Regions from separate parts of the Cellulomonas sp. KRMCY2 genome, predicted to be linked through region 1. Evidence: riboswitches for the same ligand, from Rfam matches in the RefSeq annotation. Region 1 holds a riboswitch; the other holds the start of a gene.
The links. Region 1 has a riboswitch for cyclic di-GMP ahead of K415_RS0107440 (hypothetical protein). Riboswitches for the same ligand answer to the same signal wherever they lie in the genome.
Positions count from the first base shown of each region.

Region 2: linked by a shared signal. The riboswitch ahead of K415_RS22435 (DUF4214 domain-containing protein) and the one ahead of K415_RS0107440 (hypothetical protein) in region 1 are both predicted to bind cyclic di-GMP.

Region 1 covers NZ_JAGF01000001.1:1,535,866-1,541,765, forward strand. Annotated here, with positions in the region: gene hisC (histidinol-phosphate transaminase) at 1-866, shown strand, start outside; gene K415_RS22630 (DUF805 domain-containing protein) at 965-1,297, shown strand; gene K415_RS0107440 (hypothetical protein) at 1,362-1,562, opposite strand; cyclic di-GMP riboswitch class I at 1,579-1,652, opposite strand; gene pdhA (pyruvate dehydrogenase (acetyl-transferring) E1 component subunit alpha) at 1,968-3,092, shown strand; gene K415_RS0107455 (alpha-ketoacid dehydrogenase subunit beta) at 3,089-4,090, shown strand; gene K415_RS0107460 (dihydrolipoamide acetyltransferase family protein) at 4,238-5,701, shown strand; gene K415_RS0107465 (DinB family protein) at 5,751-5,900, opposite strand, start outside.
Region 2 covers NZ_JAGF01000001.1:379,493-385,392, reverse strand. Annotated here, with positions in the region: gene K415_RS22435 (DUF4214 domain-containing protein) at 1-1,417, opposite strand, end outside; cyclic di-GMP riboswitch class I at 1,431-1,505, opposite strand; gene K415_RS0101945 (DUF1972 domain-containing protein) at 2,079-3,260, shown strand; gene K415_RS0101940 (CDP-alcohol phosphatidyltransferase family protein) at 3,257-4,033, shown strand; gene K415_RS0101935 (polysaccharide biosynthesis tyrosine autokinase) at 4,178-5,872, shown strand.

The DNA.
Region 1 (5,900 bases):
TCGTCGCGGCGCTCGCGGTCAAGCACGGCGTCGACCCGGCCGGGATCGTGGCGGGCTGCGGCTCGGTCGCGGTCCTCGGGCACGTGCTGCAGGCCTTCTGCGACCCGGGCGACGAGGTGGTCCATGCGTGGCGCTCGTTCGAGGCGTACCCGATCCTGGTCCGGCTGCAGGGCGCGCGCTCCGTCCAGGTCCCGCTGGACCGCGAGGGCCGGCACGACCTGCCGGCGATGGCCGCCGCGGTGACCGACCGGACCCGCGTGATCCTGGTCTGCTCGCCCAACAACCCCACCGGTCCGGCGGTCCGGCACGACGAGCTGCTCGCCTTGCTCGCCGTCGTACCGCAGGACGTGCTGGTCGTCCTGGACGAGGCGTACGTGGAGTTCGTGCGGCAGCCCAGCGCGATCGACAGCGCCGCCGTGCTCGCCGCGCACCCGAACGTCGTGCTCCTGCGGACCTTCTCGAAGGCCTACGGGCTGGCCGCTCTGCGGGTCGGGTACGCGGTGACCCATCAGGACCTGGCCCGCGGGGTGCGCACCGCCTCGACGCCGTTCGGGGTGAACCACCTGGCTCAGGTCGCCGCCCTGGCATCGCTCGAGGCGGAGGCCGCCCTGCTCGAGCGGGTGGACGCCGTCGTCGCCGAACGCGAACGGCTCGTGGCCGGGTTGCGCGGCCAGGGCTGGACGGTGCCGGAGACCCAGGCGAACTTCGTCTGGCTGGCGACGGGTGCCCGCACCCTCGAGATCGCGGCCGACGCCGCAGACGACGGCCTGCTGGTGCGGCCGTTCGCCGGTGAGGGTGTGCGGATCAGCGTGGGCGAGCCCACCGCCAACGACCGGGTCCTCGAGGTCGCCGCCGGCTGGCTCTGACCGGGCCGGTGGGACGAGCGGGCCGGCCGGCTCCGACCGGGCCGGCGGACGGGCCGGACCCTGGCGCCGGTGCGCCGGACCGGGCCATGATCGGCCCTATGGATCCTGACCTGTACGACTGGTCTGAGAGCTTCGACCTCACCGGGGCCGCGGCCTGGGTCTTCTTCGGGGTGATGGCCGTCGTGTGGGTGATCGGGATCGCCGCCTACGTGGCGATCCTCCGCAAGGCGGGCTACTCCGGCTGGTGGATCCTGATCATGCTGGTGCCGGTGGTCAACATCGTGATGTTCCTGGTCTTCGCCTTCGCGGAGTGGCCCGTCCAGCGGGCGCTGCGGGCGGCGCAGGGCGCCGGCCAGGGCTATCCCGGCGGCTATCCGGCGATCCCCGGTCCTCCCCGGCCAGGTGGCCCGCCACCCCCGGGCTGGCGCTGAGACCCCACCGGCCGGACACCCGGACGGTCCAGACGTCCGGACACCCGGACACCCGGACGAGCCGTCAGCGGACCTGCGTGGGGACCCTTCCAAGGAACTCGCACACCTCGGCCTCGACGCCCCGGCGAAGGCCGTCGAGCGTCAGCGCCGACGCGGTCCTGCCGGTGGTCGCCCACCGGGTCACTGTCGCGCGGTCGACCCGGAACGGGTTCGCCACCTGTCCCGGCGTCACGCGAGAGGGTGCGGCTGAGGCGGTGTCCCGCATGGCGGTCTCCCCATCGTTCGGTAGCTGGGCTGCCCGTCTGGGCCCCTGGCTTTGCGTCCCCGCATTCCGGCGGGTTTGCCCTTGTCGCTGATGTGAGGAACGACCCGACTCGTCACGGTCCGGGTGTGCCTCATTCCCGTCATCGACGACATACCGGACATCCTTGAGGAGCTCCGTGTGTGATCTAGGTCACACACGACCGCGCCGTGCGGTCCGTGGCCACGATCGCCGAGCAGGATCCGCCGGTCGTCGTCGACGAGGCTCCCCCGCGCTCGGGCGGGCGCCTTTGGAGGATCGCCACAACGCTGTCCTGCGCGGCTTTGTGGTGCCTGACCACCGACAACCTACGGTTCCGTAGCCTACGCTGACGTAAGTTAGCCGGCCGTCCACCCGGAAGGACCCTGCGTGAACGAGCCCGACCTCGTCCAGCTGCTGACCCACACCGGGGAGCGCGTCGACCACCCGGACTACTCGCCCCGGGTCGCCCACCTCGATCCCGAGGCCCTGCGCGGCCTGTACCGGGACATGGTGCTCGTCCGACGCTTCGACACCGAGGCCACCGCCCTGCAGCGGCAGGGTGAGCTCGGCCTCTTCCCGCCCGCCCTCGGGCAGGAGGCCGCCCAGGTCGGCTCCGGCCGGGCCCTGGCCGCGCAGGACTACGTCTTCCCCTCCTACCGCGAGCACGGCGTCGCGCACACCCGCGGTGTGGACCTCGTCGACGTGCTGCGTCAGTTCCGGGGCGTCGACCACGGTGGCTGGGATCCGCGCGAGCACAACTTCCACCTGTACACGCTGGTCATCGGCTCGCACACGCTGCACGCCACGGGCTACGCGATGGGTCTGCAGCGCGACGGTCTGGTCGGCTCCGGGGACCCGACCCGGGACGCCGCCGTCGTCGCCTACTTCGGCGACGGCGCGACCTCCCAGGGGGACACCAACGAGGCGTTCGTCTTCGCCGCCGTGAACAACGCCCCAGTCGTCCTGTTCTGCCAGAACAACCAGTGGGCGATCTCCGAGCCCACCGAACGCCAGTCGCGCGTGCCGCTGGTCGAACGGGGCAAGGGCTTCGGGGTGCCCAGCGTGCGGGTCGACGGCAACGACGTCCTCGCCTGCTACGCCGTCACGGCCGAGGCCCTCGAACGGGCCCGCTCCGGTGGCGGTCCCACGTTCATCGAGGCGTACACCTACCGGATGGGCGCCCACACCACCTCGGACGACCCGACGCGCTACCGGTCGGCCGCCGAGGAGGAGCACTGGCGTCGTCGTGACCCGATCGACCGGCTGCGCACCCACCTGACCGCGATCGGCGAGCTGTCCCAGCAGGTCGAGGACGAGATCGCGGCCGACGCCGAGGCGCTCGGCGTGCGGGTGCGTGCCGAGGTGCACGCCATGGCCACGCCGTCGACCAGGGTCATGTTCGAGCACGTGTACGCGGGCCCGAACGCCGTGGTCGATGCCGAGCGCGCCTGGTTCGAGCAGTACGAGGAGTCGTTCACCGACGTCCCGGCCGGCACGGAGGTGCCTCGATGAGCGAGTCGAGCGCCCCGACGACCCAGCGGATCACGCTGGCCAAGGCGATCAACCTCGGCCTCCGGGCCGCCCTCGAGGGTGACCCGAAGGTCATGCTCATGGGCGAGGACATCGGCATGCTCGGCGGGGTGTTCCGGGTGACAGACGGGCTGCAGAAGGACTTCGGTCCGGACCGCGTCGTCGACACGCCCCTGGCGGAGTCCGGCATCGTCGGCACCGCCATCGGGCTCGCGCTGCGCGGCTACCGGCCGGTCTGCGAGATCCAGTTCGACGGCTTCATCTTCCCGGCCTTCGACCAGATCACGACCCAGCTGGCCAAGATGCGCTACCGCTCGCGCGGGCGGCTCTCGCTGCCCGTGGTGATCCGGGTCCCGTTCGGTGGCGGCATCGGTGCGGTCGAGCACCACAGCGAGTCGCCCGAGGTGCTCTTCGCGCACACCGCGGGCCTGCGGGTGGTGTCCCCGGCGACGCCGTCCGACGCGTTCACGATGATCCAGGAGGCGATCGCCTCCCCCGACCCGGTGCTCTTCTTCGAGCCCAAGGGGCGGTACTGGGACAAGGCCGAGGTGGACCTGACCGCGACGAGCGGGGCAGGCCTGGACGCGGCCCGGGTCGCCCGGGTCGGCACGGACGTGACGGTCGTCGCGCACGGGCCCACCGTGGCGACGGCGTTGCGCGCCGCCGCGGCCGCGGCGACGCAGGGCACGAGCATCGAGGTCGTCGACCTGCGCACGATCTCGCCGTTGGACACCGCGACCATCGCGGCGTCCGTGCGCAAGACGGGTCGCTGCGTCGTGGTGCACGAGGCCCCGGTGCTCTACGGGACCGGCGCCGAGGTCGCCGCCCGGATCACCGAGGAGTGCTTCTTCAGCCTCGAGGCACCCGTGCTGCGGGTGGGCGGCTTCCACAGCCCGTACCCCGTCGCGCGGCTGGAGCACGAGTACCTGCCGAGCCTGGACCGCGTGCTCGACGCCGTGGACCGGGCGATGGCGATGTGACCCGGCCCGACGACCGGCCGCCCCGCCTGCGCCGGCCGCCCCGCCTGCGCCGTCCGCCCCGCCTGCGCCGTCCGGCGTGACCTGACCGACCTGCCTGCCCGCTGACCGACCGACCGACCGACCGACCGACCGACTGAGGAGCATCCCGTGCCCAGGTACGAGCAGTTCCGCCTTCCCGACGCCGGTGAGGGCCTGACCGAGGCGGAGATCGTCGAGTGGCACGTCGCTGTCGGCGACCGCGTGCAGATCAACCAGACGATCGTGGAGATCGAGACGGCCAAGTCGCTCGTCGAGCTGCCGAGCCCCTTCGCAGGCGTCGTCACGGCGCTGCTCGCCGAGCCGGGCACCACGGTCGAGGTCGGCACCCCGATCATCACCATCGACACCACCCCCGACGCCCCGCCCGAGCCGTCCGCCCCCGCCGACCTGTCCGCCTCCCCCGAGGCGTCAGCCCTCGGGGCGGTGCCGGGCGCTCCCGCCTCCGACAGCTCTGCGGGTGCCGGGGAGGGGTCGACGGTCGGCGGGGCCGTCCTCGTCGGGTACGGGGTCACCGGTCACAGCGCCACCCGCCGTCCGCGCCGCGCCGCCGACACCCCCGTCGAACCGTCGAACCCGCAGCCGGCCCCACAGCCGGCACCGCACCCGGCCCCGCGGGGTCACGGCGCCGACAACGGCGTGGGGGCGACGGGGATGCCGCACACGTCGAACCCGGTGCTGGCCAAGCCGCCGATCCGCAAGCTCGCCAAGGACCTCGGTGTCGACCTGGAGACCGTCCGTCCCACCGGTCCGGGCGGCATCGTGACCCGCGAGGACGTGCTGGCCCGGTCGCAGGGCAACCAGCCGCAGAGCCTGGCGACGTACGTGGGCGACGACCAGCCGTGGCTCGCCTCCGGGCGGGTGGCCGACGACGGCCGGACGACGCGCGTCCCGGTCAAGTCCGTGCGCAAGCGGACCGCCGAGGCGATGGTCAGCAGCGCGTTCAGCGCGCCGCACGTCTCGGTCTTCCACACCGTGGACGTGACCAAGACGATGCGCCTGGTCGCCCGCCTCCGCGAGGACCGTGAGTTCGCCGACGTGCGGGTCACGCCGCTGCTGATCGCGATGAAGGCGCTGCTGCTCGCCGTCCGCCGCCACCCGGAGATCAACGCGAGCTGGCAGGACGAGACGCAGGAGATCGTCTACAAGCACTACGTGAACCTCGGCATCGCGGCCCAGACCCCGCGCGGCCTGATCGTGCCGAACATCAAGGATGCGCACCGCCTCGGCCTGCACGACCTCGCCGTCGCCCTCGCCGAGCTGACTGCGACGGCACGGGCCGGCCGCACCGCTCCGGCGGACATGACCGACGGGACCATCACGGTCACCAACGTCGGCGTCTTCGGCATCGACACCGGCACCCCGATCCTCAACCCGGGGGAGTCCGCGATCCTGGCCTTCGGGGCGATCCGCGAGCAGCCGTGGGTGCACAAGGGCAAGATCCGGGTGCGGCACGTGACCCAGCTCGCACTGTCCTTCGACCACCGGCTGGTCGACGGCGGTCTCGGGTCACGGTTCCTGTCCGACGTCGCCTCGGTGCTCGAGGAGCCCGGGCAAGGCCTGGTCTGGGGCTGAGGCACCCGACGTCGCCCCGCGTGGAACGGCTCGGCCGGGGCGGTCGGGATCAGCCCGCGCGACGCCCCGCCAGCAGGAGATCCCTGGTGATCTCCATCTGCCCGTGGTGCTGAGCGAGCTCCTCGACGACGTGCAGCAGCGCTGCGCCCTGCGTCCTGATCCCGTGGTCGAGGGCGTGCGGCGTGCTCGCCCGGAGCGG
Region 2 (5,900 bases), 1.2 Mb from region 1:
TGACGACCTGGATGTTCGACCCGATGGCGACCTGGACGTTGTCGTCGTGGGACTCGATGTTCGTCCCGTCGGCCGGGTAGAACAGGTTCCCGTGCAGGTAGGCGCCGTCCACGGTGACGTTGTCGCCGATGATCTTGACCTGGTCGATCACGGTGTGGATGTCGACCCGGCGCAGGGTGAAGCCCATGCCCACGATCCCGTCGACGAACCGCGAGGGCGCCTGGGCGTAGATCTCGCTGTCCTCGATCAGCAGGTTGGTGCCCGGACCGGCATCGGACTGCACCAGTGACATCGGGGCGGTCAGGGGTGTGGCCGGGCCGCGGATGATCGAGTTGCGGATCACCACGTTCGCGGCCTTGACCCGCACGAACCCACGAATGTCCAGACCGTCGATCACCGTACCCGGCGTCGTGATCGTCAGGTTGCCGTCATGGACCGTCAACGCCCTGCCCGCCGGCACCCCGGTGTTCGCCTCGCTCGGCGGGCCAGCCGGCGCCGGCACTGCGGGGGCGGGCGCCGGCACTGCTGGGGCGGGCGGTGTGGCCTGCGTCCCTGTCGCGCCAACGTTGCGTACGACGTACTCGTCGCTGGCGACGATGCCACCGATGATCTCCTCGACGCGGTGACCGTTCTGGATGGCACTGACCCAGCCGGCGGCGCCTGACGCGTCGATCCCACGGCCGAGCAGGTGCCGGTAGTGGCCGTCGACGACCGCCGTCAGGTGCTCGGTGGAGACCAGGAAGCCCATCGCCACGGCGTAGCGGGTTGTGCCGCCCTGGAGAGCTGAGGCCCATCCGCGCACCTCGGAGTCGCCAGCGGAACGGCCCAGCACGTGGGCATAGAGCCGCCGGACCCACTCGGCAGCCGAGCCGCCCGCCTTGGAGTAGTACTCGTCGGAGGCGAGGAAGCCGGCCTCCATCTCCTGGAAGGTCGTGCCGTAGCGCATCGAGTCGACCCAGCCCCGGAGACCGCCCGCGTCCGCGCCGCGCCCGAGGTAGGTCTGGTAGGACTCCTCGATCAGGCGGCCGCGGTACTCGTCGCTGTAGGTGATCGAGTTCGCCACCGCCCCGCGGGGGGTCCCGTTCGACAGGGCGGTGGTCCAGTTCGCCAGGCCGGCGGCGTCGACCCCACGCTCGAAGAGGTCTCGGTAGACCGCGGTGACGAACGTCGCGGTGGCCGCGGCGGTCATCGTCGGCACGCGGGTGGCCGCTGCGACGGTCACCGGCGTCCACGCGGGCCGTACCTGCGCCTGTGCGGGTGACACGGCCATCGTCGATGCCATGGCCGTGGTCAGCGCGGTCGCCACCAGGATCGAGGTCCACCGGCGGTGCCGTCGGGTGCCGCCCTGGGGCGGTGCCGGTGGTGTCCGGTCGATGGTGGCGGGGCGTGCAGAGGGTGTCGTCTGGCTGAAGTCCACGAGAGCTCCGTATTTCGGTGGCCTGGCTGACCTGTCTGGTCCCTTGGCTTTGCGTCCCCGCCTCTCGACGGGTTTGCCCTTGTCGTCTACGTGCGTGTGCCTGTGGTGCGTGTCGCCCGGCGCGCGTCGCTTACACGCTCGCTCCTTCAGTCATCGGCAGAATCTTCGTCGACCTGAAGTGCATCTCGACCGGTTTGTCTGATCATGAGTAGGCGAATTCGTGCCTTACCCGGTCCGGCCCGTTTCAAATGTACGTCAACCCGGCGCGACCATTTGGGACTATTGGTCTGATGATCTGTGACTCGAGTCACAAAATAGTCGGACATTGCGTGCACAAACCGACCAAAGGGGTCTGGAGCGCCGTGGCCGCGAGGGCGGAGAGCGGACTCGTCGGACGGGGCCGGCCGGCCCGGAGCGGGCTGCCGCGTCCGGGCCGCCGGTCCCGACGACGGCCCCGTCAGGGCACGAGCACCGGGTGAAATCGGGCACAGGGTGCAATTCCGGACATTTGACCGGGATACGATCATGCCCGTCGGGAACTCGTGGGTGACCAGCAGGTGACGCCACTGGGACGGCCGGTCGACCGGCTCGGTCGGGCTGACCTCGGGGTGTCCCCGGGGGACCTGGCTCGACGATGCGCGCACCAGTGAAGAGGGGTGGCATGGGGAGGGTCGGCTCGCACACGGGCGCACGCGTCGTGTCGATCGCGATGGTCGGGACGCGCGGGGTGCCCGCGCGCTACGGCGGGTTCGAGACGGCCGTCGAGGAGGTCGGCCGCCGTCTCGCCGCACGCGGTCACGACGTCACGGTCTACTGCCGCGCGGGGAACGGCGAACCGATGACGACCCACCTGGGCATGCGTCTGGTCACGCTTCCGGCCTTGCGCCGGCGTTCCCTCGAGACCCTCAGCCACAGTGGCCTCTCGGTGATGCACCTGCTGCGTCATCGCACCGACGTCGCCCTCGTGTTCAACGCGGCCAACGCCCCCTGGCTGCCGCTCCTGCGGATGGCACGCGTCCCGGTGGCGACGCATGTCGACGGCCTCGAGTGGAAGCGTGCGAAGTGGGGCCGTGCTGGGAAGTCCTACTACCGCTGGGCGGAGTCGGCATCCGTCCGCTGGTCGGATGCCCTGATCGCCGACGCCGTCGGCATCCAGGAGTACTACGCGCGCTCGTTCGGAGTCCCGACCACGCTCCTGAGCTACGGGGCGCCGTGCATCGACCCTTCCCGGAGGGAGCGACTGGCCGAGCTGGGCCTCGAGGCCGGTGGCTACCACCTGGTGGTCGCCCGTTTCGAGCCGGAGAACCACGTGGACCTCATCGTCGACGGGTTCGTGCGGAGTGCGGCGCGCCGCCTGCTGGTCGTCGTCGGGTCCGCGCCGTACGCCGACCAGTACACGGCCCGGATCAGGGCGCGCGCGGGGGGCGATCCGCGGGTCAGGCTCGCCGGCGGCGTGTGGGACCAGGAGCTGCTCGACCAGCTGTACGCCGGGGCGCGAACCTACCTCCACGGGCACTCCGTGGGCGGGACGAACCCGTCGTTGCTGCGCGCGATCGGTGCCGGGACGGCGACGATCGCCTACGACGTCTCCTTCAACCGTGAGGTGCTGCGGACGGATGGGACGTACTTCTCCTCCGCCGACGACGTGGCGCGCCAGGTCGAGGCGTCCGAGTCGGACGACGCCGCCGTGGGTGCGCGCGGAGATGCCCTGCGGGTGCGTGCCCGTGACTACGACTGGGACGATGTGACCGATGGGTACGAACGGCTGGTGCGAGACCTCGCAGCGCATGCCGTGCCTAGGGTCCAGCCGCACCGACGCGTCCCGGCGGAGGTGACCCCGTGACCAGGAAGCCAGCGCCCGAGAGCTACCGTGAGACCGTCAGGCGGCTGGCGGGGGCGCAGAAGGGAGCGGCGCGCAGCGCACCCGCATACTCCCGGTTCGTCAACCGCCGGATCGGTCGGCTCCTGGCCGCGTGGGCCTACCGCACCGGGCTGTCCCCGAATGCCGTGACCGGTATCAGCGCGCTGTTCACCTTCACCGGGATCGCGTTGCTGGTCCTGCGGCCCCCGTCCTGGGGCCTTGGTGCAACGGTCAGCGCGTGCCTCGTCCTGGGCTACGGCTTCGACTCGGCCGACGGTCAGGTCGCCCGACTCACCGGGACCGGGAGCCCGGCGGGCGAGTGGCTCGACCACATGGTCGACGCGACGAAAGTCTCGGCTCTGCCGCTCGCGCTCACGGTCGGTCTTCACCGCTTCGACGTGGTCGACGACGTCTGGCTCCTTGTGCCGCTGGTCGGGGCCGTGGTCGGCGCGGTCCTCTTCTTCGGGATGATCCTGACCGAGCAGCTTCGCCGGGCGCGAGGCGTCGCATCCGTGGCGTCCACCGAGGGCAGGGCGCCGTGGCTCCGGTCGATCCTGGTCATCCCGACCGACTACGGGCTGCTCTGCCTGAGCTTCCTGCTGCTCGGTGCACCGACGGTCTTCTTCGGTGTCTACACGGTCATCACCGCGGCAACCGCTGGCTTCCTCGCACTGGCCGCGCTCAAGTGGTACCGCGAGATCCGAGGGTTGTCGTCGGTGCATGATCGCCGACCGGTGATCCCGCCAACCGGGTGAAAGTCGGTCGAACACGCACATTGCGGCGGTCCGTTCGGCCTCCCCGCCTGTCGGTCGCCAGGCGTCTGTCCCATAATCGAGTGCACGTGACAACGTGCGAGAGTCCGCGTCGGCGCCGTCCGTCGCCGAGAGAGGTGGCACGGAGTGGAGCTCAGCGAATACATCAGGATCGTGCGCAAGCACTGGATCGTGATCATGCTGATCGGGCTCCTCGGTCTGGGTGGCGCGTACGCGTACGCGAAGTCGTTGCCGGCCACCTACAGTGCGACGGCGAGCATCATCGTCTCCTCCATCGGTGGCGAGTCGGTGGGGGAGCGTGTTCAGGGTGCGACCTATACCGACAACCGGATCGAGTCCTACGCCCAGCTCGCGACCTCGCCGTTCGTCCTCGAGCCGGTCATCGAGGAGCTGGACCTGTCGATGACCCCGCGGACGCTCGCGCGCATGGTGACCGTGACCAGGCCGGTGAACACGTACTTCCTGGAGTTCCGGGTCACCGACGGGAACCCGCAACGGGCGGCGGAGATCGCGAACGCGGTGAGCCGCGAGCTGGCCCTGTCCGTCGCGGAGCTCGAGGGCGACGTGGCCAGCGGCCAGTCGACGGTGCAGCTCACGGTGGTGGCAACGGCGATCCCGCCGGTATTCCCGTCGGGTCCGAACACGAAGCTGTACTCGGCCACCGGGCTCGTCGCCGGTCTCGCGCTCGGGGTGCTCGTCGCGCTTACCCGGACGGTCGTCGACACCCGGATCCGAAGCGTCAAGGATCTGCGCCGAGTCACGGATGCTGCCGTCCTGACCAGTGTCCGGCACGACCGCAGGACGGCGAAGGACCCGCTCGTCATGCGCAACGACCCCCTTGGCGACCAGGCCGAGGCCTATCGGCGGCTGCGGACGAACCTGCGGTTCCTCAAGCTTGCCGGGCCCAGCCGGTCGATCATGGTCACGTCCGCCATCCCCACCGAGGGGAAGAGCACGACCGTCATCAACCTCGCGATCGCGATGGCCGAGGGGTCGTCGCGCATCCTGCTGATCGACGCCGACCTGCGCAAGCCGTCGCTCGCACGCAACCTCGGGCTGGAAGGTGCGGTCGGCCTCACGACCGTGCTGATCGGTGAGGCGGTCGTCGAGGACGTCATCCAGTCGTGGGGCGGTTCCATCGACGTGCTGCCCGCCGGTCAGATCCCGCCCAACCCCAGCGAGCTCCTCGACTCCGAGGCGATGGCGGATCTGCTCCGACGACTCGCAGCGCACTACGACACCATCCTGCTCGACGCGGCGCCGCTCCTGCCGGTCACCGACTCGGCGGCCCTCTCGCGCTTCGTCGACGGAGCGCTCCTCGTCGTGGGCTGCCAGGCCGTGCACCGGCACCAGCTCGCCGAGGCGCTCGGCCTGCTGGCGGCCGTGGACGCACGGGTCCTGGGAATCGTGCTGAACAAGGTGCCTCACAAGGAGGCCGGAACGACCTACGCCTATGGTTCGACCCCGCGTGCGACCGCGCGGGAGTGGGCTCAGGCGCGACTGCGTCGGCCGACCGGAACCGACCCGGACGAGGGCAGGTCGGCACCCGGCCCGGTCACCCCGGTGGGGACGGTCGACACGCTGTTCACCGTGTTCGACCCGGTGTCCGTCGACGTCGACGAGGTGCCGGTCGGGGTCGACCCGGCGCCTGCCGAGGCCACCCCGGCGGCGACGGCCGACCCGGTGTCCTTCGAGGTCGACACCGTGCCCATCGAGCTCGACCCGACGGTCCCTGCCGCCGGCCCTGGACCGCTCACCCCCCCGACGGAGCCCCCTACCTACCCGGAGCGGTGGGAGCTGCCCTTTCCCGCCGGGCGATGACGGACACCTCGTGGGCCCGGGGCAACCC